Regions from separate parts of the Gudongella ferriphila genome, predicted to be linked through region 2. Evidence: a T-box and tRNA genes for the amino acid it is inferred to sense, from the RefSeq annotation. Region 2 holds a T-box; the other holds one or more tRNA genes.
The links. A T-box is a leader RNA that pairs with one kind of tRNA and senses whether it is charged. The one in region 2 lies ahead of serS (serine--tRNA ligase), so its partner is inferred to be a tRNA-Ser.
Positions count from the first base shown of each region.

Region 1: it encodes a tRNA-Ser, which carries the amino acid that the T-box ahead of serS (serine--tRNA ligase) is inferred to sense. The anticodon was not compared.

Region 1 is NZ_JBJXRK010000025.1:16,951-32,536, reverse strand. It holds gene recR (recombination mediator RecR) at 1-299, opposite strand, end outside; gene ACKVDP_RS11090 (YbaB/EbfC family nucleoid-associated protein) at 320-655, opposite strand; gene dnaX (DNA polymerase III subunit gamma/tau) at 669-2,321, opposite strand; gene ACKVDP_RS11080 (SelT/SelW/SelH family protein) at 2,423-2,662, opposite strand; tRNA gene ACKVDP_RS11075 (tRNA-Ser) at 2,781-2,872, shown strand; RNA gene ffs (signal recognition particle sRNA large type) at 2,886-3,152, shown strand; gene ACKVDP_RS11065 (hypothetical protein) at 3,341-3,931, shown strand; gene clpB (ATP-dependent chaperone ClpB) at 4,022-6,595, opposite strand; gene ACKVDP_RS11055 (DnaJ C-terminal domain-containing protein) at 6,610-7,557, opposite strand; gene ACKVDP_RS11050 (metal-sensing transcriptional repressor) at 7,717-7,986, opposite strand; gene ACKVDP_RS11045 (heavy-metal-associated domain-containing protein) at 7,999-8,205, opposite strand; gene ACKVDP_RS11040 (copper-translocating P-type ATPase) at 8,222-10,036, opposite strand; partial or broken gene ACKVDP_RS13835 (cation transporter) at 10,193-10,324, opposite strand; gene ACKVDP_RS13830 (cation transporter) at 10,340-10,588, opposite strand; gene ACKVDP_RS11035 (hypothetical protein) at 10,758-11,018, opposite strand; gene ACKVDP_RS11030 (ABC transporter ATP-binding protein) at 11,033-12,037, opposite strand; gene ACKVDP_RS11025 (ABC transporter ATP-binding protein) at 12,030-13,250, opposite strand; gene ACKVDP_RS11020 (ABC transporter permease) at 13,258-15,033, opposite strand; gene ACKVDP_RS11015 (ABC transporter permease) at 15,049-15,586, opposite strand, start outside.
Region 2 is NZ_JBJXRK010000014.1:34,695-50,280, forward strand. It holds gene rpsR (30S ribosomal protein S18) at 1-61, shown strand, start outside; gene ACKVDP_RS08795 (DUF2232 domain-containing protein) at 201-1,166, shown strand; gene ACKVDP_RS08800 (DHH family phosphoesterase) at 1,177-3,171, shown strand; gene rplI (50S ribosomal protein L9) at 3,168-3,614, shown strand; gene dnaB (replicative DNA helicase) at 3,627-4,973, shown strand; gene ACKVDP_RS08815 (GNAT family N-acetyltransferase) at 5,122-5,739, shown strand; gene ACKVDP_RS08820 (DnaD domain protein) at 5,736-6,824, shown strand; gene ACKVDP_RS08825 (ATP-binding protein) at 6,817-7,797, shown strand; gene ACKVDP_RS08830 (PTS transporter subunit IIC) at 7,817-8,836, shown strand; gene murI (glutamate racemase) at 8,852-9,652, shown strand; T-box leader at 9,697-9,864, shown strand; gene serS (serine--tRNA ligase) at 9,912-11,186, shown strand; gene ACKVDP_RS08845 (TAXI family TRAP transporter solute-binding subunit) at 11,386-12,393, shown strand; gene ACKVDP_RS08850 (DUF1850 domain-containing protein) at 12,374-12,931, shown strand; gene ACKVDP_RS08855 (TRAP transporter fused permease subunit) at 12,928-15,009, shown strand; tRNA gene ACKVDP_RS08860 (tRNA-Arg) at 15,111-15,186, shown strand; gene tadA (tRNA adenosine(34) deaminase TadA) at 15,208-15,586, shown strand, end outside.

The DNA of each region.
Region 1 (15,586 bases), on a different contig from region 2:
TCCTTGCTTCTTTCCATGGCTACTATATCCCTTGGTCCCTCAACGGCACATATGACAGACCTGTCTCTATTATGGCTGCTGCAGATGTTGCAGGTCGGCTTGTCTGTAAGATTACCACATACCTTACAGAAGCCAATCTTCTCCTTGGCTTCAAGTATTGCAGCTGAAAGTTTCTCGGCATCCTGCTGGTCCATTTCCAGTACGTGGAATGCCAATCTCTGGGCAGTCTTTCTTCCAATTCCCGGAAGCTTTGAGAACTGGTCCACTAAATTTGCGATTGGCAATGCATAGTAATCCATCTTTTATCCTCCAATTATTCCTACAGTCCAGGAATATTAAGTCCTCCAGTAACCTTGCCCATTTCCTTTGCCGAGAATTCCTCAGCCTTTCTCAATGCTTCGTTTACGGCAGCCATTACAAGGTCCTGGAGCATTTCAACATCTTCAGGATCCACAACTGAAGGATCGATTTCAATGTCAAGTACTTCCCTCTTCCCATTGACCACAACCTTCACTGCTCCTCCGCCTGATGTAGCCTCAAGCTCTGTAGCATCAACCTGAGCCTGAACCTCTTCCATCTTCTTCTGCATCTTCTGCATCTGTTTCATCATATTGTTCATATTTCCACCCATTCCTGGATATCCGCCTCTTGCCACTTAAATCTCCTCCTTATTTAATCTCTACAATATCCTCACCAAAGAAATCCAGCACCTTATTGACCGTCTCCTCCTTGGCTGTATTTTCATTTTCCTGCTTTCCGACTCCGGAAGCAGGCATTTCGCACCCTTTCATTATAACAAGAAGTTCTATTTTTTGTCCAAAAAATTCCGTGAGAATTTCCTCCAAAAATGTCTTGTTCTGGTTTGAGTTTACAGCATCCTTGTGAAACTCGAATCCATCCTTGTATGACAGGGTGATTCTATTCCCCTGAAGTTGGGACACCTCTCCCTCCATCACCAGGGCATATATGTTTATTTTTCTTGATTTTATAATCTGCATGACCTTAGGCCAGGAGCTTTTGATCTTTTCCAGAGTGAGCTCACCCGTTGGTGCGGCTGCTTTCTGTTCAACCACAGGCTCACTTTTCACCTCGGGTATTTTCTCATCCTTCCTCATAGTCTTCTCTTGTTGATTTTTAGACTCTGGCTTTGGAGCTGCCTTTGCAGGAGCCTGGATTTTCTTCTCCGGTACTGTGACCATACCTTCCTCAAGCCTTCTTACCCTTTCCTCAAGGGAAAGCTCCCTTTTTATATTGGAAAGCTTTATGACAGCCATCTCAAGTATTATCCTGGGCTGCATTGACCATTTCATTGAGCTTTCTGCAGATGTCAATTCCTGTAGGCTGGACATCAGGTAATGTAGGTCCATATTTGAGGCTTGTTCCCTGTACTGCTCAACCTCTCCCCACTCAATTAGTGCCTCAGGATTTTTTGAGGTCTTTGCTATAACCAGATTTCTGTAGTGATGAATCATATCCTTCAGGAACTGTGGGATGTCCTTGCCTTCCTGTATCATATGGTCCACCATAAGAAGTGATTTCTCAGTGCTTTCACCCCTTACTGCCTCCACAAGGTCAAAAAGGAGATCCACATTGGCGATTCCCAGAATATTTATGGCATCATCATAGGATACTGAATCACCTTCAAATGCTATGCACTGGTCCAGAAGACTCAAGGCATCCCTCATTGCTCCATCGGAATTTTTGGCAATAAGCTGGAGAACCTTGTCCTCAACATTTATACCAAGCTTGTCTGTTATGCTTTTCATTCCACCTATCATGTCATTTGATGAAAGTCTCTTGAAATCAAATCGCTGGCATCTTGAGAGTATTGTCTGAGGCAATCTCTCCGGCTCAGTTGTGGCTAGAAGGAACAAAAGATGCTTGGGTGGCTCCTCCAGGGTCTTTAACAGGGCATTGAATGCTTCATTTGTAAGCATATGAACCTCATCTATTATGTAGACCTTGTACCTTGCCTTGGATGGAGGGTAGATCACCTTTTCCTTAAGCTCACGTATATCCTCGATTTTCCTGTTGCTGGCTGCGTCCATCTCGATTACATCCATAAGGCTTTCGTCAAGGATTCCCTTACAGATTGCGCATTGGTTACATGGATTCCCTTCCTGGGGGTCAAGACAATTTACAGCCCTTGCGAAAACCTTTGCTGCTGAGGTCTTTCCAGTTCCCCTTGTTCCCGAAAAAAGATAGGCATGCCCTATGTTTTCCTTCTTGATCTGATTCTTTAAAATTGTGGTTATATGTGTTTGACCTAATATCTCGTCGAAGGTTTTAGGTCTGTATTGTCTGTATAATGCCTGATACATGGAATCACCCTTACTTGTTATGAAATCTTACTACGACCCATTATATCAAAAAAGCTTCCTGTTTACACTAAGAAAAGCAAAAGGGCCCTTCCGGACCCCCATTAAATAGCTTCCTTTACAAGACTTTCCGCCTCTCCCTCTTCAGGGAACCTACCCAGCTCTGCCTTTGAAAACAAAAGCTTTCCATTTACCTTGATTTCAAATACGCCACCACCGGATGGAATGATTGTAAGCTCTGAAACCTGGTTCTTGTGTAAATTCAGGATGCTTTCCGTTAGAGCAACTGCTCTTCCCAAATAGCCTCAGGAAGTACAATATTCAATTGATATCTTGTTCTTCATGGTATCTCCTCCTTAACTTTTCCTTATTCATAAGTTTACCCGGAAACATTTTATCTAAACCTCAACCTGGTTGACATTCCGTAAGTTATGGTCTATAATATAAGTCTATGGAAACCAAGGAGAGATGGCTGAGTCTGGTCGAAGGCGCACGACTGGAAATCGTGTAGGCGTTTACTCGTCTCGAGGGTTCGAATCCCTCTCTCTCCGCCATTAGAACATTTTGCCGTGCTAGATGGGGAGGTAGCGGTGCCCTGTTACCTGCAATCCGCTACAGCAGGATTGAATTCCCGGCTTAGGCTTCTCTGCTGTGAGGTCTGCCTCGAAAAAGTGGCGTTGACGGTTGGGTCCCACGCAACGGAAACTCATGAACCTCGTCAGGTCCGGAAGGAAGCAGCGATAAGTGAAACTTTTCGTGTGCCGTGGGTCAGCCTGGCCCGAGTTAACTGTTCGGGTAACGCTCGGAGCAGGATTGACAAAGCTGGGTGCACGGCTACATAAGAAGAGCAACTCTGGAGATTATCCAGGGTTGCTTTTTCATATTCAGTTATACTTTTATACTTTGACCCTAACTGAAGCAAGCTCAAAAGCTTAAATTTAACCAAAGCATAACGGCCCCTTTATATGGACTTTATATTCCTGCTGTAGAATGTAACCATAATAAAAGATTGAGGTGGTCAAATGAGTTTAAATCTATGTATCGATATTGATGGAACAATTACTGAAGCATACTACTGGCTGGATGCTGCAAACAGATATTTCAACTCCAGCATCCAACCATATCAGGTTAAGGAATATGATATACATCATGTACTTGATGTGTCTCGGGAAGACTATCAGGAGTTTTACAGACTTCACTGGCAGGAGCTCCATGGGAATGCAAAGCCCAGAAAATATGCAGAACTTGTACTTTGGAAGCTCTTCATGCAGCATAACATATCCTATGTTACTGCAAGGGAGCCAGTCACAAGAGATACTACAGTCCAGTGGTTGAGAAGGCACGGTATGCCTGAGATGGACCTTCATATGCTGGGTTCCCACTACAAGGTTGATAAGGCAAAGGAGCTGGATTGTGACATCTTTGTTGAGGACAGGTATGAAAATGCTGTCGAATTGGCCCTTTCAGGTTTCCAGGTGCTTCTTATGGACTGCAGCTACAACAGGAAGCCTCTTATTCCTGGAATTACAAGGGTTACAAACTGGTTGGACGTGCACGAGGAAATTGAAACAATAAAGCTGAAAAAGCAAAAACTCGCTCCCCAAATTGCATGATTTCACATAGATCAAACAACACAAAAGGAAGGTGGATTTTCCCATAAGGAACAATCCACCTTCTGACCTTCTATAACATCCTTGTCAGATTTAGCCTATCAACAATTCTCCGTCCACAGCATGAATCTTAACTGTGTCCCCATCCTTCAATTCTCCTTTTATGATCATTCTTGATATGCCGGTTTCAATCTCCTTCTGGAGGAATCTTTTGACCGGTCTTGCACCATACTGTATGGAATAGGATCTTTCAAGGATGTTCTCCTTTGCCTCTTCCGTAACAGTGATGTTGATGCTTCTATCCTTAAGCCTCTTTTCGATTTCAGTTATCTGAAGGTCGATGATCTTGAATATCTCCATTCTCTGAAGGGGTTTAAAGAGGACAATTTCATCAATACGATTCAGGAATTCAGGTCTGAAGGTCATCCTCATCTGACTCATGACCCTCTCTCTTGTGGTTTCCTGAATTGTACCATCCTCTCCGAGACCTTCCAGAAGATAGTCGGACCCTATGTTAGATGTCATGATTATTACGGTATTTTTGAAATCCACAGTCCTTCCCTGATTGTCCGTAAGGCGACCATCATCCAGTACCTGAAGCAGGATGTTGAACACGTCAGGATGTGCCTTTTCAATCTCATCAAAGAGAATTACAGAATAGGGCTTCCTTCTGACGGCTTCTGTCAGCTGGCCTCCCTCGTCATAGCCCACATATCCTGGAGGGGCACCTACAAGCCTTGCCACGGAGTGCTTCTCCATATACTCACTCATATCAATCCTGATAATATTCTTTTCATCATCAAATAGGGTCTCAGTCAAGGCCTTCGATAGCTCTGTCTTGCCAACACCGGTTGGTCCCAGGAATATGAAGCTCCCCACAGGTCTGTTTATGTCCTTAAGTCCGGCTCTGGCACGAAGTACAGCGTCCACAACTGAATCCACCGCCTCATCCTGACCTATCACCCTCCTGTGAAGGATTTCTCCCAATCCAAGCAGCTTCTCCCTTTCTGTTGCCAGCAGCTTTGTTGTTGGAATTCCAGTCCATTTTGCCACCACCTCTGCAATCTCCTCCTCAGTGACCTCCTCCTTGAGAAGCCTTTCCTCTGTATGCTCCTTGTCCTGAGCCTCCTTGAGCTTTCTTTCCAGTTCAACAAGGGCTCCATATTTCAGCTGTGAAAGCTTCTCAAGATTGTAGCTTCTTTCAGCCTCTTCAATTTCTCGTTTGACCCTGTCAATTTCCTCCTTGATTTCCTTCTCAGCTGATATTTCCTTCTTCTCCTCTTCCCACTGTGCCTTAAGAAGATCAAACTCACTCTTGAGCTCTCCAAGCTCCCTTTCAAGCTTTTCCAGTCTGGCTCGGGAGGCATCATCGGTTTCCTTCTTCAAGGCTTCCCTCTCGATTTCCAGCTGCAACACCCTCCTTCTGACCTCGTCTATCTCCACGGGCATTGAGTCAATTTCGGTCCTTATCATTGCTGATGCCTCGTCCATCAGGTCAATGGCCTTGTCAGGAAGGAATCTGTCTGAGATGTACCTGTCGGATAGGGTTGCTGCTGCTATAACAGCACCATCTGATATCCTTATTCCATGGTGGATCTCATACTTTTCCTTAAGACCCCTGAGTATTGAAATGGTGTCCTCGACTGTAGGCTCAGTTACAAGCACCTTCTGGAATCTCCTTTCCAGTGCAGCGTCCTTTTCTATATATTTCCTGTATTCATCAAGGGTGGTTGCACCAATTGTGTGCAGCTCTCCCCTTGCAAGCATTGGCTTTAGAAGGTTCCCTGCATCCATTGACCCTTCAGCCCTACCGGCTCCAACTATATTGTGGAGCTCATCAATGAAAAGCAGTATCCTGCCATCAGACTTCTGTATCTCCGAAAGCACAGCCTTCAGCCTCTCCTCGAATTCCCCCCTGTACTTGGCTCCAGCAACCAGAGCTCCCATGTCAAGGGCGAATATTGTCTTGTCCTTAAGTCCCTCTGGCACATCTCCGTTTACTATTCTTTGGGCCAGACCTTCAACTATAGCCGTCTTACCAACTCCAGGATCACCTATGAGTACCGGATTGTTCTTTGTTCTTCTGGATAGAATCCTTATTACATTTCTGACCTCCGAGTCCCTTCCTATTACAGGATCCATCCTGCCTCTTCTCGCTTCCTCCACAAGGTCCCGTCCAAATCTTTCAAGGGCCTCGTAGGTCTCCTCGGGATTGTCTGATGTAATTGTCTGACTTCCCCTGACCTTCATAAGAGATTGAAGGAAAGCATCCCTTGTTATTCCATACTCCCTGAAGACATCTCCTGAGTGGGTGCCCTTGGAAGACAATATTGCCAGGTAAAGGTGCTCAACCCCAACGTATTCATCCTTGAAGATTTTTGCCTCCTCTTCAGCATCCATAAGGATCTTTGAGTATGATCTCCCAGGGTGTATACTACCTCCTGACTGCTTGGGAAGCTTCTCAAGCTTTCTGTCCACAGCACTTCTGATCTCATCTGAATCTATCCCCATAAGGGACAGTACCCTGGGCACAAGACCATCCCTGCTTTTTATGAGTGCCGCATGCATGTGAAGCTCAGACAGCTCCGGATTTCCCAACCTTACGGCAATGTTTTGGGACTCCTGAACAGCCTCGATGCTCTTCTGAGTGAATTTGTTCATATCCATCTTAATTCCTCCTGTTACTGTTTTCTTGGATTGTAATCTATGCTTTCCTTAAGCTTTCTGTAAAGCCTCTTCTCTTCTTCTTTTAACTCCGGTGGGTTCACGATTGTTATTTCAAGATAGAGATCTCCCTTGTTGTTCTTAAGGTCGACAAATCCCTTGCCGGGAAGCCTCATTCTGGTTCCACCTGTTGTGCCTTCAGGAATATCCACCTTGATTTTTCCACTGAGGGTTTGGACGACAACCTTTTCCCCAAGAGCAGCCTCCCATGGCAAAACCGGAACTTTTTTAATTATATTAAGTCCTTCAAGCCTCATGTCCCTGCTTTCACTTACATTTATCTTAAATAGTATGTCCCCGTCGATTCCCCACTTATCTCCCTTGACCTTGATTTTCTTTCCTGGGGTTATTCCCTTGGGAACCTTTACGGTGATCTTCTTTGTGGTTCCTCCAAAGTTCAATGAGACATCTCTTGCTACCCCATTATAGGCATCCTCCAGGGAAATTGTAAGCTCAGATTCATAGGATTGTCTTTGTGGTCTTCTGGACCCACCGGCTGACCTTCCTGCTCTTGTACCGAAAATGTCACCCATATCAAAGCCTCCCCTACCACCTGCTCCTCCGAAAATCAGATTGAAGAAGTCCGAGAAATCAGCTCCTTCTCCAGATGTGTAGGTGTACTGGCTTCCTCCTCCAAAATTACCGAATCCAAATTGTGAAGGGTCAAACTGCTGACCGTTGGAGAAGCCATATTGTCCAAACTGGTCGTACTGCTTCCTTTTCTGCTCATCCCCAAGAACCTCGTAGGCTTCATTGACCTCCTTAAACTTCTCCTGTGCCTTATCGTCATTTGGATGCAAATCCGGGTGGTACTTTTTTGCAAGCTTTCTAAATGACTTCTTTATGTCATCCTGGTTTGCGGATTTGTCCACTTCCAGTATCTTATAATAATCCTTATATTCCATAAAATCATCTCCATCCCAATGGTTCAATATTTATTTGACCTTCTTTGACCTTTGTTGATTATATTATATTAAATTTCTGTAAGAATTACAATATTATTATACCCTGTCAACACAAAAAAATTAACCCTGCCGGAATTGCTTTCCCCGGCAGGGCTTGATTTACTTAATATACTTATCAATTATGTTGATTATCTCGTCTATCTTTTCCTCTCCCTGCTCCTCACCTTCCAGGATGGCATCCGCCACACAGGTTCTGATGTGACCGTTCAGTACATCTATGTTGGCCTTTTTCAAGAGACCGATTATGGAAAGTATCTGAGTTGAAATGTCAACGCAATACCTGTCCTCTTCTATCATCCTGATTATTCCATCTACCTGTCCCCTAACGGTTCTAAGCTTTTTAAGTGCTGTTTCCTTCCCCTGGTTCACCTTGGCTTCCTCCTATCCAATCTCTTTTACCGAGTAGCCTGCTTCGTCAACCGCCTCCATCAGAAGCTTGTCCAACAGGTTATCTCCCTGAACTTCCACCTTACCTGTTGCCAGGTCAACCTGCACCTCCTGAACTCCCTCAACTTCCTTCAAAGAGTTCTTTACTGCCATTTCACAATGTCCACAGCTCATGCCTTCCACCATCATTGTTTTTTTCATTATTATCTCCTCCTATTTATTTGAAATTTCTTAGTCTTAACGAGTTTGATACAACTGATACTGAACTGAATGCCATTGCAGCTCCAGCAACCATGGGATTAAGGAATCCAAGGGCCGCAAATGGTATTCCAAGGGTATTGTAGAAGAAGGCCCAGAAAAGGTTCTGCTTTATGGTCTTCATGGTTTTGTGACTCAGTCTCATGGCGGTCACAATACCCCCAAGATCTCCTCTCATAAGGGTTATGTCTGCTGCCTCCATGGCCACATCCGTACCAGTTCCAATTGCAAATCCCACATCTGCCGCTGCAAGTGCCGGAGCATCGTTTATTCCATCTCCAACCATCCCCACATGCATCCCTTGGGACTTAAGTTTCTCCACCTCAGTAGCCTTGTCCTCGGGAAGAACATCCGCGAGAATATTATCTATTCCAACCTGGGCCCCTATTGCCCTTGCTGTCCTTTCGTTGTCCCCAGTTATCATGAACACCTTTAGGCCCATGCTCTGAAGCTCCTTGATTGCTGCATGGGAGGTTTCCTTGATTCCGTCAGCAACAGCTATTATCCCTGCAAGCTTCCCGGCAACCGAAAGGAGCATTGCTGTCTTTCCTTCCCTTTCAAGCTTCTCAATATCCTTTTCCTTATCTGAAATATCAATATGGTTCTCAAGCATCAGCTTCCTGTTTCCGATTAGAACATCCTTACCTTCAAAGATTGCCTTCAAGCCCTTTCCTGGAACAGCAGAGAAGCTGTCAGCTTCACTTAAGGCCAATCCCTCTTCTTCAGCCTTCTTTACAATTGCCTCTCCAAGGGGATGCTCCGAGGTCTTCTCCACTGAAGCCGCTATCCTTAAGATCTCATCCCGGTCTTCGCCAAAGCTTGCTATATCTGTTACATCAGGCTTTCCTTTTGTTATTGTTCCAGTCTTGTCGAATATTATTGAATCCATCTTATGGGCTCTTTCAAGATGCTCTCCTGACTTTATCAGGATTCCGTTTTCCGCTCCCTTTCCGGTACCAACCATGATGGCGGTTGGAGTGGCAAGTCCCAAGGCGCAGGGACATGCTATTACAAGTATTGCCACCGCATTTATCAGTCCTGTATTGAAACTGTCAATAAAGTTGAAGGCCAGGAAGGTGATCAAGGCAATCACTATGACAACAGGTACAAATATCCCGGATATCTTGTCTGCAAGTCTTTGAACAGGAGCCTTGGAGCCCTGCGCGTCCTCAACTAGCTTTATAATCTGTGACAGCACAGTGTCCTTTCCGATTTTTTGTGCCTCAAACCTGAAGGATCCAAACTTGTTTATTGTGGCACCTACCACCTGGTCTCCCTCTCCCTTGTCAACAGGTATGCTTTCACCTGTGATCATTGATTCATCAAGGGATGAGCTTCCTTGAACTATAACACCGTCAACCGGTACCCTCTCTCCTGGCTTGACGATTATTACATCCCCGATCTGCAGATTCTCAATGGGGATCTCCTTCTCTTCACCATCCTTGAGAACCCTTGCCGTCTTGGGCTGAAGACCCATAAGCTTCTTGATCGCTTCGGAGGTCTTGCCCTTTGCGACCGCCTCAAAGGTCTTTCCTAGAAGGATCAGGGTAATTATTACTGCAGATGCCTCAAAGTAGTACTCATGAACTCCTGCGAATATGTTGTATACACTGTAGAAGTATGCTGCGGAGGTTCCCATTGCAATAAGAACATCCATATTTGCTCCTCCACCCCTTAGGGACTTGTAGGCCCCCTTGTAGAACCTGGCACCAATAAGGAACTGTACAGGCGTTGCCAGTGCCCACTGAAAATATCCGTTTGTCAGGATATTCATCTGACCTGCCATATGAAAGAACATGGCCGAGAATAGGGGCAAGGTTAATATGGCAGAGATTATAAAGGACCTCTTCAGGGATTTGATTTCCTTTTCCCTCAGTTCCTTCTCCCTGTCAGAGGATGCATCCCTTTCAATTTCAGCCTTGTAGCCAGCCTTCTCTATGGCTGCAATAATCTGTGAATCCTCCAAGATGCCGGATGGGAACTCCACAACCGCCTTGTTGGTTGACAGATTAACATTTGCTGAAGTGACTCCTTCCAGTTTGTTTAGGGCTTTCTCCACCCTTGCTGAACAGGAACTTCATGTCATTCCTTCTACCAGAAGTGTTCGTTTCTCAGGCGGAACCTGATATCCCGCCTTCTCAATGGTCTTTACTATATCACCCTTGTGGAGTTTTTCGTCATCGTAACTTACTGTAGCCTTGTTGGTGGATAGGTTTACATTGGCCTTGTCAATTCCCTCAAGCTTTGACAGAGACTTTTCAATCCTTGCCGAGCATGCGGCACAGGTCATTCCCACAACATCCACCGTTAGCCTTTTGTTTGCCATGGTATCATCCTTTCTTTACACCCCCTCCCCGGGGGTCTGTGTGTAAGTAAATGATAGCATGCATACTGACAATTGTCAAACCAAAATAGTGGCTAACCCCACTTCCTACGAAAAAGACACCTCCAGATGATGGAAGCGTCCTTGGCTCTTCACAAATATAATTTTGGTTTCATTTAAACCAAACATTTAGTGCAAACATTATGAACAGAAAATATGCGACTATGAATACCATTGCAACTGAAAGTCCTGCAAAAACAGCATAGCTCATCAGTCTGAAGAGGTCCTTCCCCTTAAGGTCTTCCATTTCACCCATGAATATTCCTGTATCCTTCTTGCTTTCATCCCTGCTCCTTACAAACCAGGGGGCACCTTCTATATTCATGGGTGCAACAACTCTTTGGTCATCATTAAAATCATTTTTCCCGTTCATTTTAATCTTCTCCTTTAGTAAAGGTGACAGGCTACCTCATGACCTTCCTCCACCATCTTCATCTCTGGCATGATCTCCCTGCACACATCCATGCAGTAGCTGCACCTTGTGTGAAACTTGCAGCCCGAAGGTGGATTTGAAGGGGATGGAATGCTTCCCTCAAGTATTATCCTCTCTCCTTTTGCATCCGGATCCTGCACAGGTATGGCACTAAAAAGGGCTTTTGTGTATGGATGCAATGGATTGCTGAAAACAGTCTCCTTCTTGGAGTACTCCACAAGGTTTCCCAAATACATTACCCCAACAGTATCTGATATGTGCTCTACAACTGAAAGGTCATGGGAGATAAAAAGATATGTAAGGTTGTACTTTTCCTGAAGGTCCTTCAAAAGATTTATGATCTGTGCCTGTATTGATACATCCAGTGCCGACACAGGTTCGTCGCAAACAATGAAATCCGGGTTAAGGGCAAGTGCCCTTGCAATACAGATCCTCTGTCTCTGACCTCCAGAAAATTCGTGGGGATACCTGTCCTTGTGGTATTCCTGAAGACCACAATCTTCCATTATCTTTGTTATATAATCGTCAAATTCTTCAGGGGGCACCAATTTTCTTTCCCTTACAGCCTCCCCAATTATCTCTCCAACAGGCATTCTGGGTGAAAGGCTGGAGTAAGGGTCCTGGAATATTATCTGTATCCTTGGTCTAAGGGCCCTGAGGTCCTGCTTGTTAAGGTCGTGAATCTCAATTCCGTCAAATTTAACCGAGCCCTCTGTTTTGTCGGTCAGCCTCAGGATGGTCTTCCCGATAGTGGTCTTTCCGCAGCCTGACTCACCTACAAGTCCCATGGTCGATCCTTTTCTGATGTTAAAGCTGACATCGTCAACAGCCTTTACATATCCCTTAACCCTTGATAGCAGGCCTCCTGATATGGGATAGTATTTTTTAAGGTCCCTAACCTGGATTATATCATCTCTGCTTTCAAATGGCATTCTTGCTGCCAATCCGGCTTCAGTCACGGATCCCACCTCCTCCGTTTGCGTAGTGGTAGCAGGCTACCCTATGTGTTTCGCTTATTGAAAATGTCGGAGGATACTCTCCTTCGCAGGCTTCAAATGCTCTGTCACACCTATCCTTGAAATAGCAGTAATTTGGCATGTCTATGGGATTTGGCACCGAACCCGGGATGCTGTAAAGCCTTTCAACCTTCTTGTCCTTTCCTGGCTTTGAGGCCATGAGACCAACAGTATAAGGATGAAGTGGATTGTAGAATATATCCCTTGCACTTCCCTGCTCTACAACCCTTCCTGCGTACATTACAACCACATAATCTGCCATTTCAGCAATTACACCAAGGTCATGGGTGATAAGCATGATGCTGCTGTTTATTTGGTCCTTCAAGGTCCTTAAAAGGTCCATGATCTGGGCCTGTATTGTTACATCCAGGGCTGTTGTGGGTTCATCGGCAATTATCAGTTTGGGACTGCATGCAAGTGCCATGGCTATCATCGCCCTCTGTCTCATCCCTCCCGACAGCTCATGGGGATACATTTCATATACTCCTCCCGAATCTGCTATGCCAACCATCTCTATCATCTCTAATGTCCGTTGTCTAACCTGATCCTTTGTCATGTGGCTATTGTGGAGCTCAATTACCTCATCAATCTGCATACCCACCTTGAAAACCGGGTTAAGGCTTGTCATGGGCTCCTGAAATATCATGGAAATCTGGTTTCCCCTAAGCTTTTGCATTCTGTCAGTGGGAGTCTTTGCAATGTCATAGATCATATCCCCTGAGTCAAATCTTATTTCACCCTCCACAATCTGACCCTGAGGTCTTTGCACAAGATGCATTATTGATAGTGAAGTCACTGATTTCCCACATCCTGACTCACCTACAACACCAACCGTCTTTCCCTTGGGAACATTGAAGGAAACTCCATCAACCGCCTTTACAACTCCAATGTCTGTAAAGAAGTAGGTGTGGAGGTTTTCTATTTCAAGTATATTGTCAGGATTCTTCATTGTTGTCCGATACTCAGACTCGGAAACTCCAACCCTATTTCTTTTGAGTTCAAGCTCCTCGGTGATTTTTCTGTTTTCCTTTGAAATAATCCTAAGCTCCTTGGCAGACAGGTAATTGACACTCTTAGGTATGTTTTTGCCGTTATATTTACCTAATCCTCTTCCTATGCTTTTGAATCTATCAAAAAATCCCTTGTTCTTGTCCATGTCTCACCTACCGTTTCATCTTGGGGTCAAATGCATCCCTGAGTCCATCGCCGACAAAGTTAAAGCCCAATACAGTAAGGAGAATCAGCATCCCGGCCGGTATCCAGACAAACCAGAAGTTGGTCATCTCATAGGCTGTGGATACACCGCTTATTATGTTTCCCCATGATGCAAGAGGGAATTTTACACCTAGACCCAGGAAGCTCAGGGTTGATTCATAAAGTATTACACTGCCAAGTCCCATTGTTGCAAACACTATAAGCTGAGGAATGACATTTGGTATCAGGTGCTTGAAAATTCTTCTGGAAACGGAAATTCCAGTTGCTTCAGCTGCCAGCATGAACTCCTGCTCCCTAAGGGAGAGAATCTGTCCCCTTACCATTCTTGCTATACCTGGCCAGCTCATTAGACCAAGTATTAGCATCAGAAAGTATATTCTAAGCTGAGGTGCAACCTCAAGCTGGTCCATCACCGCTCCAAGTATGATCAGAAGCGGGAGGAAGGGTATGCAGTTGAACACGTCAACTATACGCATTATTAACATGTCAACCCATTTCCCGAAATACCCGGCTAGACCTCCCATGATGATTCCAAGAATGGACTCCAGTAGGACTACAATAAAGCCTATTGTAAGGGAGATTCTTCCTCCATACATCAGTCTTGTAAGGACATCCATTCCATGCTTGTCCGTTCCCAGCCAATGCTCCCATGAGGGTTGTTCATGTATGGATATCAGGTGTGTTTCCGTTTCTGTCTTTACTGTATAAACATTATTAAGTCTTGATAGCTCATACTCTTTCTCATTTCCTTGGAGATCAGGAAACAGGAAGGACCTTTCCCTGTTTTCAATTGCATTGCTCAAGGCTTTCTTGAAATCCACAGTCAGAAACACGTCCTGAGAAATTGGCTGAATTGAAAGCCTTGAAATTATTGCATATTCCTCCATATTTCCACCGTCTTCCCTATATATGACCCCCAGATTTTCTTCCCTCTCAATCTGATATTTGATTCCTCCAGCTTCAAAGGAATCGACATTTCCAGCTCTAAAGGCTATTTCAGACTCATAAGCGAATTCATAGTCTATATCTGCATCTGCCTCTGCAGGATCAATTATATACTTTGACTCCACAGCAACAGGCTCTGTCCTACCCAGTATGTACTCCCGTCCACTTTGTCTTATGGTGTACACTTCTCCCTCAAGAAGGAATTGAGCTTCTCTGTTGTCAAGTGTCAATTTAGCTGTTGCTTCAAGCTCAGGGGGAATGGATTCCCCCTCCATTGGATTAACAGACATCACCCCACGAAAATTAAGAATTGTTGCAATTGGTATGGATGTAAACACCCTATACAGGTCATTGGCCTCCTCTGAAATGTAGTACTCATCTTCACCATGTGAAAAAGAATCCCTTCCGGCATTTCTTGCCAGAACAAACTGTGAATGGGCAGCACCGGTGTAGTTTGAATCCTGTACTCCAGTGAACCTATACACCTCATTGTGGGTTACGCTTGCGTATTCCTTTGACATGGTCCCAATATGCTTGAAAACCTGAGTCTCATCATACGGACTTAAAATACCCCCAAGAAATGAAAACAAGAACATGAATGATATTATTACAAGACCTATTATTGCAAGCCTGTTCCTGATAAACCTTTTTACAACAAGCATCCCCGGTGAAAGGACCCTTACCCTCTGCTCATCCCCAAGTTCCCTGGAGCTGCTGATGTGGCCCTTATCTTTAAGCTCCTCTTTTTTCTTAGTCAACTCATTGCTGCTATCTGTCATGTCACATCACCTCCATCAACTAATTCTGACCCTTGGGTCTACAACTGCATAAAGAATATCTGCTATAAGGGTTCCCAAAAGGGTTAGGACCGCCAGAAACACCATGTAGAACATGGTGAATGGAATGTCCCCACTAACCATTGCCAGATAGCCTGTGTAGCCTATACCAGGAATTTGGAAAAGGGTTTCAGTTATCAGGGCTCCTGCGAAAAGACCTGGCAGGGATCCCCCAAGAATTGTAACTATTGGTATCAGGGTGTTCCTAAAGGCGTGGAAGTTTATAACCCTCTTTTCAGATAGACCCTTTGCCCTTGCCGTCCTTATGAAGTCTGAATTCAGGACCTCCAGCATGTTTGTTCTGGTGTATCTCATAAGGCTTCCTATTCCTATGATTGTCAGGGTCATTATTGGAAGTACAAAGTGGGAAGCCACATCCAGAAATTGACCCATTGGATCCAACTGCATGTAGTTTCGTCCCACCTTTCCATACAGGTCAAACCATCCCAGCCCTACTGAGAATATAAGCTTGAGCACTGTTGCAAAAAAGAAGGTG
Region 2 (15,586 bases):
ACTTACAATTGCAGTTAAGAGAGCAAGACAAGTTGCACTATTGCCATATAGCGCTGACTAAGAGAGAGGGAAACCTCTCTTTTTTCTTTACTGAGACACAAACACCATAACCAGGCTTTTATTTGTTTTGAAATTAATATATAATCAAGGGTAAGCATACTTTGGAAATGACATGTAATGACACTAGGAGCAGACACGAGGTGAGACTTTTGAAAGAAGACAATAAATGGGTTCAACCGGTAATAGAGGGAGCAGGAGCAGCTGCAGTTGTTGTATTGGTTGGACTGCTGTCAATATATTTTACACCTCTGGTACTTGCATTGTACCCAGTAGGTGCGGTGGTATATGGAATCAAGAATGGTGTCAACCCAGCAGCAGTTGTAATGACCATTGCATCCTTGATAATAGGTTTGGGAACTGGAGATTTCATAAATGGAATTATCCTGTTGATACTGTTTGGACCGTTGACCATAGCTCTTGCATACGGAATGAAAAGGAGAAGAAGACCTTTGCAGGTTCTTGTGACCGGATCACTGGTTTTTTTCACAAGCACCCTTATGGTATTCTACCTGGCTGATTCACTGACGGGATTGAGCATTATAAATCAATTGGAGAACACCTTTAGGGAGACCCTGTTCATCCAAGTTGATATGCTCAAGGGCATGGGCCTTAGCAACTATGAGATAGACAGCGCAAGGAGGATGCTTGAGGATGCCTACAGGTATATCATTTTGATCCTACCTTCCATTCTTATGTTTCTGGCTCTTTTTGTAAGCTATGCAAACTATGTTCTAACTGTGTGGATACTAAGGAAGCTTAGCATTGGAATACTTCAGATGCCATGGCTTCACAGGTTTACAGTGCCCAATAATTTTGCACTGGGAGTAATTGTAATGTTTATAGGAGTTTTCATTGGCAGAAGCTTGGATGGGACATATTATGACACAATATTTCTGAATCTGCTTGTCCTCGTAGGAGTTGTTTTCATACTTCAGGGACTTGCAGTAACAAGCTTCTATCTGATAAAGTGGAAAATGAATGCTTTCGCCAGAGGCTTGGTAATTTTCATGGCCATAGCATTTTCTCCCGTATTGACCGCCGTTTCTCTTGTTGGCGGCTTGGATATAGTCTTGGATTTCAGGAAGCTAAGAAGAAAACCCCAGTAGGAGGAAGAATATGAAATATAAAATATTTACATGGTCTGATACTAAGCTGTATCTGCTGGTAATAGCCCTTAGTGTACTAATAATGGCTCTGTTTCAACCAATAGTTGCATTTGTAATGGGGTTGGTCCTGGCTTATCTTGTGTACTACAATCACAGGAAGATTGATGAAAAGAACAAGGAAATCGCAAAATATATCGAGGGACTTTCCCATGATTTTGACTCAGCCGCAAAACATGCACTATTCAACATGCCATTTCCCATGGTATTCATTGACGACAATGGCAAGATCACCTGGTACAATACGCCATTTCTGACCCTCTTGGGAGAAGAGGAAATAGTGAACAAGTCCATCAGTGAGCTTGTACCGGATTTCAATCTTTCGGAGCTGATGAAGAAGAAGGAAAACGAACCAATGTCAATAAGCTATATGGACAGGTATTTTGAGGTATACCCGAACTTTTTGGAGGATAGGAAGACCTCTGGAAAAGGAAGCATAACGGTCCTCTATTGGGTTGATGATACAGACCATGTGGTGCTTGAGAAGGAGCATAAGAGGGAAAAGACGGTTGTAGCCCTTGTTGATGTTGACAACTATGACGATGTTAAGAACTCGACTCCAGATATTCACAGACCGATTGTACTTGCTGAGATCGACCAGCTTATCAACAGCTATTTTGGCCAGTATGGAGGAATTGTCAGAAAGTATGAGAACGACAAGTATATGGTTGTACTTAACCATGGTGCCCTTGAGTCCTTAAAGGGTAAGAAGTTTGACCTTCTGGACCAGATCAGGGATATGGATATGGGAAATACAATTCCAATTACCCTTAGTATTGGGGTCTGCCAAGCCGGGAAAACCCTGCTTGAATCCTACGAGAACGCCAGCGCAGCAATAGACATTGCCCTGGGTAGAGGGGGGGACCAGGCGGTTATAAACGTAGGCAACACATTTGATTACTACGGTGGCAAGTCCAAGGCCATGGAAAAGAGGAACAAGGTAAAGGCAAGGGTCATTGGAGATGCCTTGAGGCAGCTTATTGACCAGAACGAACGAGTATTTGTAATGGGACACAAGAATCCCGACATGGATTCCATTGGTTCCAGTGTGGGAATTATGAGAGCCATAAAAAATCGGAACAAGGAAGCCTATCTTGTACTTAATGGAGAGAACCCATCAATAAGAAACCTTATGGAAAGGATGAGAAATGATAGTCCTGAAATGTTTAAGAGGGTTATCGCTGGAGAAGATGCCGCAGGTCTCATGGATGAAAAATCTCTTTTAATTGTTGTGGACAACCACAAGCCAAGCCTTACAGAAGCTCCTGAGCTGCTGGAACTCACAGAAAAGGTAGTTGTTATCGACCATCACAGAAGAGGTGCTGAGTTTATTAACAATCCTGTTCTGACTTACCTGGAGCCGTATGCATCCTCCACATCAGAGCTTGTTACTGAGGTACTGACATACATGGGTGAGGAGACCAACCTCACAAAATTTGAGGCGGAGGCACTTCTTGCAGGAATAACTGTAGATACTAAGAACTTCAGCTTCCAGACAGGGGTCAGGACATTTGAAGCAGCATCTGTACTGAAAAGGGCAGGGGCTGATACCACGGTGGTCAAGCAGCTCTTCAGGGACGACTTCAGCACCTTTGTAAACAAGGCTGAGGTTATAAAATCCTCTAGGATCCTATTCGACAGAATTGCTATCGGAAGGCTTCAGAAGAAGATGGATGACTCCATACTCATAGCTGCACAGGCTGCAAACGAGCTCCTTAACATCAACGACGTGGAGGCGTCATTTGTATTGAGTCAGCTGGAGAACAAGATTCACATATCAGGACGATCCCTGGGAAACATAAGTGTTCAACTGATCCTTGAAAAGCTGGGAGGAGGAGGACACTTGACCAGTGCAGGTGCCCAGATAGAAAAGCTATCAATGGAGGAGGCTGAAAAGCTCCTTATAGATATCATAGATAAATATTTAAAGGAAGGTGAAAAACGATGAAAGTCATACTTTTGAAGGATGTTAAGGGAATGGGAAAGGCAGGTGACCTTGTTACTGCCAAGGACGGTTATTCAAGAAACTACCTTATCCCAAGAAATATTGCGATTGAAGCAACTTCTGACAACCTGCGGAAATGGGAGGAGTCAAAGGCCAAGGAAGCTGCCCAGAAGGAGCAGGAAATGAAGGAGGCCTTGGAGCTTAAGGAAAAAATCGAAAGCCTGACAGTAAGCATTAAGGCAAAGGGTGGAACTGAAGGAAGACTTTTTGGTTCAGTAACTTCACAGGATATTTCAACCAACCTGATGAAGCAGCATAAGATTGACATCGACAAGAGAAAGATAGAATTGAAGGACAACATAAAGACAACCGGTGTCACTGAGGTTGAAGTGAAGGTATATCCAGATGTATCCGCTACCTTAAAGGTGGATGTGGCTGCAGAATAAGAGGTGAATCACATGGAAACAGGTATTGGAAGAATACCTCCACACAGCATGGAGGCTGAACAGTCGGTAATAGGAGCCATGCTTCTTGACAAGGAGGCAATAAATACCGCAATAGAGCATCTTAGGGCAGATGACTTCTACAAGGATGCAAACAAGGAGATATATGAGGCGGTTCTTGTTCTGAACAACAGGAACGAGCCCGTTGACCTTGTAACCCTTTCCGAGGAGCTTAAAAGACGTGGCTCCCTTGAGGGAATCGGTGGGGTGACCTACCTTGCTAACCTCTCTGGAAGCGTTGCAACTACAGCTAATACAAAGTATTACTGCGATATTGTACAGGAGAAGTCAATACTCAGAAGATTGATTGGCTCCAGCAATGAAATCATGGGGCTTGCCTATGACAACTCGGACAGCGTAAATGCAATAATAGAAAGAGCTGAAAAGAACATATTCGACATTACCCAGGGAGCCCACAAGCAGGGCTTCCATCCAATAAGCGAGGTCCTCCTTTCAAGCTTTGCCCAAATTGAGGAGAGGGCTGCCAACAAGGGAGAGCTAACAGGGCTCACCACCGGGTTTTCAGACCTTGACCATAAGCTGTCAGGCCTCCAGAAATCAGACCTTGTCCTACTTGCTGCAAGACCGTCCATGGGAAAGACTGCCCTTGGAATAAACATAGCTACAAATGCATCCCTAAAGGGAAACGGCAAGGTTGCAGTATTTTCACTGGAGATGTCCAAGGAGCAGCTTGTCCAGAGGATAATCAGTGCAACGGCCCATGTGGACCTTCAGAAGATAATAAGCGGGAACCTGTCGGATGATGAGTGGATAAAGGTTGTCAATGCAATGGCCCCCTTGTCCAAGATGGATATCTACATCGACGATACCGCTGGGATCTCACTTATGGAAATGAAGGCAAAGTGCCGTAGATTGAAGGTGGAGAAGGGGCTGGACCTTATAGTCATAGACTATCTTCAGCTAATGCAGGCTGATGGACGAGTTGAGAACAGACAGCAGGAGATTTCAGCCATATCAAGGGGATTGAAAGCTATAGCCAAGGAGATGGAGTGTCCCGTACTTGCTCTATCCCAGCTTTCTCGTGCTCCGGAGCTGCGTTCAGACCACAGACCTATCCTTTCTGACCTTAGGGAGTCCGGTGCAATTGAGCAGGATGCAGACGTGGTAATGTTCCTGTACAGGGACGATTATTACGACCAGGAATCAGAAAAGAAGAACATCGGCGAGGTAATAATCGCAAAGCATAGAAATGGTCCAACTGGGCAGGTTGACCTTGTCTTCAAGCATGAGTACACAAAGTTTCTCAATATGGAGAGATACATGGAGCCAGGAAATGGCTAGGAGTCTAAAGAGAGCCAGATCAAACCCTAAATTGACACATTTTGACGCTGCGTGTATAAATAAACTAGTCTTTGATAAACTTAGGATTATGGTGTAAAATAACTTCGAGGGGAGACCTCGAGGTTATTTTTTTGGAGATGTGAGAATAATGATAATAAAAGGAAAAAGGGTTACCCTATCCCCCCTGACCCTGGAGGATGCAAAATCCATGAGAAGCTGGGGAGTGCATGAAACGGTGCTCTTGGATGATTACAACTTTCCATATGAAAATGATTCTGAAATAAAAAAATGGTTCAGATACAAGACATTTACCATCTGGAACAAGTATTACGGTGTTCACAACCAGGAAGGAAGGCTTGTGGGATACCTGGGAATAAAAAACAAGAGATTCATCAAGAGAAGTGCATATCTGGGAATAGTATTTGATCCGGATTACCTTGACATGGGCTATGGAACTGAAAGCCTCCAGGCATTCCTGCCTCACTACTTCAAGGATATGAGAATGAGGACCCTTTATCTTGAGGTGGCTGAGTTCAATAGGAGAGCCATCAGGGTTTATGAAAAGCTGGGATTCATTCAGACCCAATACTACACGGACCTGTTCCCTGTTGAGGGGGTTTCCAAGGAACACCCTGATATAATGGCATCAAAATCTTGTTTTGTATTTAAAGATGAAAAGATATATAATTATATCTACAAAATGAAGCTTACCAGGAAGAGGTATGAAGAGAGATTAAATGGGCTTGAGGGGATGATTGACGGATGAGTTTTATAATTGAAACTACGGATATGGATCTAGGGGATACTCCCATAGAGAATATATTTCTGAACGACTACATGCCCATGGCCAATGGAACCTATGTCAAGGTCTATTTGCTGGGCTATAAATATGCCCATGACAGGGACAATAGAATCGAGGTTACAAACAAGACCATTTCAAAGCATTTGGATATTCCCATGGAGGATGTTCTCAGAGCATGGGACTTTTGGGAGAACAAGGGGATAATCAGAAAAGAAGGAGCGGATGAGGTAGATTACAAGGTAGTATTTCTAAATCTGAAGCAGCTTTTCATAAAGAACAACCTTATGAGTCAGGGAAATGCACCAAAGGCAGATAAGCCTCGCGCCTCAAGTCAGAAGGACCTGATAGAGGCAAATCAGATTCCCATTATAAACAAGATGTTCAACAACATAGATTTCATGATGAGGAGACAGACAGCTCCAATGGAGAAAAAGCAGATTCTGTCATGGGTTCAGGATTACAATATGAATCCGGATGTGATAGAGAAAGCCTTCAGCTATGGGGCTGAGATGAAAAATAAAAGGAGCATTAAGTATATTGAGGGTATAATTAGAAACTGGTACGATCAAGGTCTGACGAATATGGATGCGGTTATGGAATACTTCAACAAGGTTGACCAGAAGTATTTCAGGTACCAGAAGGTTATGAAGTCAATCGGCCTGGAGCACAAGGGCGTAACTGACGGAGACCTGAACCTTATAAATAAGTGGTTTGACCAGTATGGTTATTCAATGGAGCTTGTGCTTAAGGGTTGTGAGGCCGCTAACAAGGTCCAGTATCCAACGGTCAACTACATTGACGGAGTGATAAGCGACTGGTATAGAAAGGGAGTAAGGAAGGTTGAGGATATTCAGGTTCTTGACAAGCCAGAGGATAAGCCCGAAAGAAAGTCCTACAAGACTTCAGGAAAGAAAGCCACACCTCACAAGACAAGATTCCACAATTTTGAGCAGCGAAGCGCAAAATACTCACCTGAGGATCTTGAGAAAATGGCGAAGAGAAAACGTGAAGCCCACAGAATGAAGGGAAACGGTGGTTCTGATGAATAATCCTGTATTGAAGGAGATACAACTAATATACGAAAAGAGAAGGGACAATGCCGAGAAGGATTTGAGAATGAGGCAGCAGGAGGTCTACAGAAAGCTGCCAAGGGTCAGGGAACTGGATGACGAGATCAGAAGCACCGGGCTTAAAATGGCCAAGAAGGTACTTCTAAAGCCAGATGATTCGGAAAAGGCAGCCAGGGAGGCTAGGGAAAAGATCGAAGCCCTTAAGATGGAGAAGGCATTTGTCCTGACAGAGGGGAATATCTCTGCAGACTATCTTGAGCCAAGGTATACATGCAACATCTGTAAGGACACAGGGTATGTTGATGATTCCAAAAGGTGTAATTGCATGAAGCAGCTTCTTATCAACAGATCCTACAAGATGTCAAACCTGGAAAACATTCTGCACAAGGAAAATTTCCAGAACTTCAACATAGACCTGTTCAGCCAGGAGACCTTTGATGGGGAAGAGCTTACCCCCAGGGAGAATATGCTGGACATATTAAGCTATGCGGAAGGCTTTATAGGAAACTTTGAAGAGAACAACGGCGAGAACCTTCTTTTCTACGGAACAACAGGACTGGGAAAGACCTTCCTGTGCAGCTGCATTGCAAAAGCCCTGCTGGACAAGAACAAGATAGTGATCTACCAGACTGCCTTCACAATCCTGGATATTTTGGAGAAAAGAAGATTTGGGAAGGGAAGCCGTGAGATATCAGACTATGAGTACGACCTGCTTTTCCAGGCGGACCTTCTGATAATAGATGATCTTGGAACGGAAATTTCAAATACATTTACAAATGCTGAGATATTCAACATAGTCAACACAAGGCTACTTGCAGGTAAAAAGACCATAATATCAACAAACCTTACACCTAATGAAATATCCGAGATATATACCGACAGGGTATTCTCAAGGATATTTGATAAATTCATACCCTTAAGATTCTTCGGAAAGGATCTTAGATGGGAATAAATTTAAAAGGAGTCGAATAATGGCAAGAAAAGCAACAGGTATACAGGACTACATTGTAAAGACACTTAACGGGATGGCTTTAGGGCTGTTTTCATCTCTGCTGATAGGACTTATCATCAGGCAGATTGGATTATATGGGGACATCCCATCCCTTGTATATTTCGGTAATGTGGCCCAGAGGATGATGGGGCCGGCAATTGGAGTGGGAGTGGCATACAGCGTGGGAGCTCCTCCCCTGGGGATATTTGCATCAGCGGTGGCTGGAGCCATAGGCGCAGGAAGCGTTTCCTTCGATGGAGCGACAGCAGTGATTGCGATTGGTGAGCCGGTTGGTGCCTTTGTCGCTGCCCTTGCAGGTGCCGAGTTGTCCAAGGTTGTGGCGGGAAGGACCAAGTTTGACATCATTCTGGTTCCGATGATAACAATCCTAGTGGGAGGCTTGGTAGGAAGCTACATTTCACCATACATAGCAGCATTTATGAATGGAATTGGTGCTATTATCAATCAGGCTACTGAAATGCACAGAATACCTATGGGAATAATAGTGTCAGTGATCATGGGAATAACACTAACCCTTCCCATCAGTTCCGCAGCCCTTGCAATATCCCTAAATCTTTCAGGACTTGCAGCGGGAGCAGCAACAGTAGGCTGTGCAGCCAACATGGTTGGCTTTGCAATAGCATCCTACAGGGAGAATGGGATGGGTGGACTGGTAGCTCAGGGACTTGGAACCTCCATGCTCCAAATTCCAAATATCGTAAGGAATCCCCTGATCTGGATACCATCAATTGTTGCTTCGGCGATACTTGGACCTGTATCCACCTACCTGCTTGAAATGAGAAGCAATTCCCTTGGAGCCGGTATGGGTACAAGCGGCCTTGTCGGGCAGTTTGCAATGATTGAGACCATGGGTGCAAGTGTATATGTTTTCTTGATGATTTTGATGATGCACTTTGTATTCCCCGGACTCATATCCTTTTCCGTATCCGAATGGATGAGAAAAAGAGGGTACATAAAAAGAGGGGACATGTCACTATAATTTAGGAGGAATTAAATGGAGAAACCTATTGGAGTACTGGATTCAGGTGTAGGAGGTCTTACAGTTGTAAAATCGATCCAAAAGATCCTGCCTCACGAGGACATCATATATTTTGGAGACAGCAAGAATGTTCCCTACGGAAATCGTGAAGAGGATGAGATTTTTACACTTACAATGGCAATGTTAAAGTATTTTGAGAAGAGAAATGTGAAAATGGTGGCCATAGCCTGCAATACCATTTCAACAATAGCAGATAGATTCAGGGATAAGTTCGATTTTCCCATAGTAGATATAATCACCCCAACGGTGAACCATATAGAGAATATGGGCATAGACAAAATGGTCATACTTGGGACTGACTTTACAATCAGGACAAAGGCCTATGAAAAACTATTAAGAGAAAGAAGAAAGGACTATGAGATATCCTCTGAAAGAAGTCCAAGGCTTGCTGAGCTTGTGGATAGAGGGGATTACAAATCCAGGGAGATATATGACACCATAGGAGGACATCTGGAAAGCATATCCCAGATGGGCAATTTCTATAATATTGTCCTGGCATGCACCCACTACCCAATAGTGGAGGATATATTCCTTGAGCTGGATCCAACACTAAACTACATAAATCCAGGCTTCCAGCAAGCCAAGGCAATGAGGATGATCCTTCACGAGAAGGGTATCCTTAAAAAGGAAGGGAAAGGATCTCTCCAGGTGCTCACATCCGGATCACCTGAAATTTATCAAATGGTCCTCAACAAGCTTGAAATGAGAGATGTTGGAGAGATAAAAACGGTGGAAATCCCACCATACCTTGAGTAAAGTATTGACATTGAACTCAGATATGCTATAATGGATTTTAATTAAATAGGGCAGTGAAGGGAAATAGTATGCAGGAAAGTCTTTTAGAGAGTCGGTGGCTGGTGAAAACCGTCAGATGGAATTGCAGAATCCGACCCTGAGCCTAGAAAATTCGAGTGAACCGCTGATGCGGTTAACTAGGGTGGCAACGCGGGTATACTCTCGTCCCTACTATTATGGGGACGGGGGTTTTTTTATTACGAACAGGAGGAGGAATAGTATGTTGGATATTAAGAGAATACGAATGGATGCACAGGAGGTCAAGGAAGCACTGGCAAAAAGGCATGGAGATTTCCCAATCGACAGGGTGCTTGAGCTGGATGAGAAGAGACGGGAGATCCTTGTTCATGTTGAGGAAATGAAGGCTGAGCAGAACAAGGTGTCAAAGGAGATACCAAAGCTTAAAAAGGAAGGCAAGGATGTAGAGCCCATATTTGCCCAGATGAAGGAGCTTTCAGAGAAGGTCAAGGAATTCGACGGTCAGGTAAAGGATGTCGATGAAGAGCTAAAGACACTGCTTCTTCAGATTCCAAACACCCCACATCACAGTGTGGTTGAGGGTGAATCCGATGAGGACAATGTTGAAGTGAGAAAGGATGGAACTCCAAGGGAGTTTGATTTTGAGCCAAAGGCTCACTGGGACATTGGAACAGAGCTAGATGTTCTGGACTTTGAAAGGGCCTCGAAGATATCGGGAGCAAGATTCAGCGTTTTCAAGGGTGCAGGTGCTAGACTTGAAAGGGCTATAATCAGTTTTATGCTGGACCTTCATACAGGTGAACACGGCTACACTGAAATGTCCACACCCTTTATGGTGAACAGGGACAGCATGATAGGAACGGGCCAGCTGCCAAAGTTTGAAGAGGACATGTTCCACGTGCCAAGCAAGGACTTCTTCCTTGTGCCAACAGCTGAGGTTCCCCTGACAAATCTCCTGAGAGATGAAATACTCACTGAGGATCAGCTGCCTGTATACTACACAGCCTACACACCATGCTTCAGGCAGGAGGCCGGTTCAGCAGGGAGGGACACCAGGGGACTCATCAGGAACCACCAGTTTGACAAGGTGGAGATGGTAAAGTTTGCCCATCCGGACAAGTCCTATGACGAGCTTGAGACACTAACCAACAATGCCGAAGAGGTCCTTAAGAGGCTGGGAATCCCATACAGGGTTGTAATGCTTAGTACAGGAGACCTTGGATTCTCTTCAGCAAAGACATATGATGTGGAGGTATGGATGCCTAGCTACAACAGGTATGTTGAAATTTCAAGCTGCAGCAACTTCGAGGACTTCCAGTCCAGAAGAGCCAATCTTCGATTTAGAAGAGAGGACAGCGGAAAGGTTGAATATCTTCATACACTAAACGGTTCAGGTCTTGCAGTGGGAAGAACCTTTGCAGCCATACTGGAGAACTTCCAGCAGGGAGACGGATCTGTAATCATTCCTGAAGTCCTTAGAAAATACATGGGCGGGATGGAAAAACTTGAGAAATAGAATGATATGGTCCGAAGATGAAATCTTCGGACTATTCCACTTTTTGAATCTGTAAATGTTATAAACATCAGATTCAAGAACGATTAGACAAAATTTTAGTGGATTATCACTTGAAATTGAGTTATAATGTATTTACAAGTTGTCCAAATAGTCAGAATCGGACAATTGGAAAAGATGAAAATCAAAAAGGGGGATGAGTATGAACAAAAAGACATTATCATTATGGTTGGTATTTATACTGACTCTATCACTTATGGTAGGTTGCTCACCAGCAGCAGAGGAACCAGCCGGAGAAGAGCCTGGTGGAGAAGCTCCAGCAGAGAACGTGTTTATATCTGTAGCTACTGGAGGAACAGGCGGTACTTACTATCCACTTGGTGGAGCAATTGCTAAAATCTTCAACGAGAATATTCCTGGAGTAAATGCAAATGCACAGTCAACTGGAGCATCAGCTGAGAACGTTAACCTTGTTGCTCAAGGCGAAGCGGAACTTGCTTTTGTACAGAATGATGTTACTTATTATGCATTCACGGGAACAGAGACCTTTGATGGTCAGGAGCCAATAACAAACATCAGAGGAATGGCAATGCTTTACCCTGAGGTTATTCAGGTTATTGCTACAGCTGACTCAGGCATCACAAGCATCGAGGACCTTGCAGGAATGAAGGTTGCAGTTGGAGCTCCTGGATCAGGAACTGAGGTAAATGCTAGACAGATTCTTGCAGAATACGGAATGACTTATAGTGATCTTGGAAAAGCTGACTACCTTTCATTCAATGAAGCTGCTGACCAGCTTAAGAACAAGCAGGTAGACGCTGCATTCGTAACAGGTGCACTTCCAACATCAGCTGTAACTGAGGTAACTCAAACTGCGGATATCGTAGTAGTTGCAATGGACTCTGCAAAAATAGCTTCATTGGCAGAGAAATATCCATTCTACACCGAAGTATCAATTCCTGGAGACAGCTACAAGGGTATGACCGGAGATGTTACATCGGCAGCAGTAATGGCAATGCTTATAGTACCAGAGGATCTTAGCGAGGACTTGGTTTACAACATGACTAAGAGCATGTTCGAGCAAAGACAGGTTATCATCGATACACATGCAAGAGGAAATGACATTAAGCTTGAAACTGCATTGGCAGGTATGCCAATAGACCTTCATGCAGGTGCTCAGAAGTACTACGATGAGCAGGGCATCCAGTAGGAAAGAATTCAATGGAAAAGGTACTGATAGTATCAGTACCTTTCCCTTATTAAAGAGGATTTTGGCAGTGGTCGTGTCTCTAATGGCGATTGGCATGATGCTTTATCCCATTGAGGTTCTAAGGGCGTCTGATGCAAGAAGCGGAGAGTATCTGAGTTCATGGTGGCCGAGGGAGGACAAGTCCTTCACAATCAAGTATATACATTCCGTTGAACGGACACCTGTATGGGAGATGTATAAGATTGAAGAGGGAGAGATTGTACTTAAGGAAACCGTTTTTCAGTCCTACGGTGCTGGACTTCCAGCAACTAGTCCCTATGACTTTGATATTGTTGAGGATGGGTTTAGACTGTACAACATTGACCAAAAAATGACAAACCTCGTTTACAGAACTGGAGCAGTAAGGGCAAATCACGAGCTTATGGTAGGGGAAAGAACATACCTTTTCGTTGAATTCTCGGAGCCTACCGAAGGAGTAAAATTTGAAACCCAAAGGACTCCAATCATAGTTTATTTGGCAAAGGAGGGGTTTAAATGAATGACGACAAAAAACTAGACAATGAAAATCTGGAAGAAGAAACAAAGAATGAAGAATCTGTGGATGAACAGACAACTGCAGAAAAAGAAGCAGAGGGAATTGAAGATATTATTGATGAAGATGAAAACCTTGATGTAGACCTGTTGATGGAATCCTACGATAAGGAAGCGTCAAAGCTAAGAAAAATGAAGGGTGCGCTTTCAACGGTTGTCACTGTAATTGCAATAGCAATGTCAACATTCCACCTTTATACAGCAGGCTTTGGAACATTGCTATCCTATAGACAGAGATCGCTACATATTATTTTTGCATTTATAATTGGATTATTCCTTTATCCCGCAGGAAAGAAGTCAAGCAGGGAGAAACCTGCAATATTGGACTTTCTATTGATGGGGGTCGCAATTGTGGTGTTCGGCTACATATTCCTATTCCCAGAGCAGATGGCTCTCAAGGGTGGAAACGCTACCACATTGGACCTTGTGTTTGGTATAGCTGCAATTCTTCTTACCCTGGAGGTAACAAGAAGGGTAGTGGGTCCAGAGCTCCCAATCGTTGCAATTGTGTTCCTTAGCTATGCATACTTCGGACCGCAAATGCCTGGGATTCTTGCTCATAGAGGATTCTCACTAACCAGGATAGTTTCACACATGTACATGGGTCTTGAGGGTATCATGGGTATACCTACCGGTGTATCAGCGACCTTTGTATTCCTGTTTATATTGTTTGGTGCCTTCCTGGACAAGACTGGCGTTGGAAAATTCTTTATTGACATGGCGTTTGGAATGACCGGACACCTTAAGAGTGGTCCTGCAATGACAGCTGTAGTAGCCAGTGGGTTCATGGGATCAATTTCTGGTAGTTCAGTTGCAAACACTGTAACAACAGGTGCATTTACAATACCTTTGATGAAAAAGACAGGATACAAGCCTTACTTCGCCGGCGCAGTCGAGGCAGCAGCTTCAACTGGCGGTCAGATAATGCCTCCTGTAATGGGAGCTGCAGCATTTATAATGGCTGAGTTTACAGGAATATCCTATCTTCAGATAATAATAGCAGCAGCAATACCTGCAGTATTGTACTACTTCGCAGTTGGAACAATGGTTCACCTTGAGGCATCCAAGCTGGGACTTAAGGGAATACCAAGGGAAAAGCTTCCCAAGGTAAGCAAGCTACTCCTTAGTAGAGGCTTCCTTCTGATTCCACTTGTGAGTGTTGTGTACTTCCTCATAGCAGGAAACACACCTACTCTAGCCGCCTTCAAGGCAATAATAATCAGTATGGTCGTAGCGGTTATAGCAACATTAATAAGAAGAGACGGTTCCTTTACCTTCAAGGATTTTCTAGGAGCACTAGAAGCAGGAGCCAAGGGTTCAGTTGGAGTTGCCTGTGCCTGCGCCACTGCAGGTATGATAGTTGGGGTTGTAACACTTACAGGGCTTGGACTTAGAATCGCAGAGATAATTGTAACGGTAGCTCAAGGAAATCTATTGCTTACATTGTTCTTTACAATGGTAGCTTCAATCATACTTGGAATGGGACTGCCCACAACTGCCAAGTACATCGTACTTGCTACAATGGCAGTGCCTGCACTAATCAAGCTTGAAGTGAACCTTTTGGCAGCTCACCTTTTCATTCTTTACTTTGGCGTGGTTGCAGACATAACTCCACCGGTTGCATTGGCAGCATATGCCGGTGCGGGAATAGCAGGGTCCAACTCCATGAAGACAGGTTTTCAGGCTTTGAAGATAGCCTTGGCCGCCTTCATAGTACCCTATATTTTCGCAATCAACCCAGAGCTTATAATGGTTGAGGAGATTGTTGGCACAACAGTTGTGTTTATGCCGTTTATTAAGGCACTTCCTGTAATACTTTCGGCGGTAATAGGAATACTCTGTCTGGCAGCGGCCGTCGAGGCCTACCTGATCAGAAGGACCAACATAATAGAAAGAGTTCTGCTGGCGGCCGCAGCCTTGATGCTGTTGAACCCAGGACTTATGACTGATGCATTCGGACTTGTGGTACTTGTAGGAACATATTTAATCCAGAGAATGCAGAACAAGAAAGAGATGGCAGCATAGGAAACAATGAACCGGGTTGTGCAAATACACAATCCGGTTTTAAAAATTGTTTGTAATGTTTGACAAAGGACAAAAATAGTTGTAAAATATCTTTGTGACTTGCACCCGTAGCTCAGAAGGATAGAGCGGTGCCCTCCTAAGGCATGAGCAGGGGTTCGATTCCTCTCGGGTGCACCATTTATGTAAAGGTGATCTAATATGGACGAAAAATACATGAAAATTGCATTAGATATCGCTAAGACCAGCACCTACGAAGTACCAGTGGGTGCTGTTGTTGTATACAATGACAAGGTCATAGGAAAAGGCTACAACAAAAGGGAGACAAAAAATGACCCCACAGCCCACGCTGAGATAATGGCCATACAGGAAGCCAGCAGGTATCTTGGTGGATGGAGGCTTGTGGACTGTACCCTCTATGTGACCCTGGAGCCCTGTGCCATGTGTGCAGGTGCCATTGTCAACGCAAGGATACCAAGGCTTGTAATCGGCGCCATGGACCCAAGACACGGCTGCTGTGGCTCTGTGGAGGACCTTGTTAGGCATCCAAGGCTTAATCACAGGGTGGAGATGAAGACAG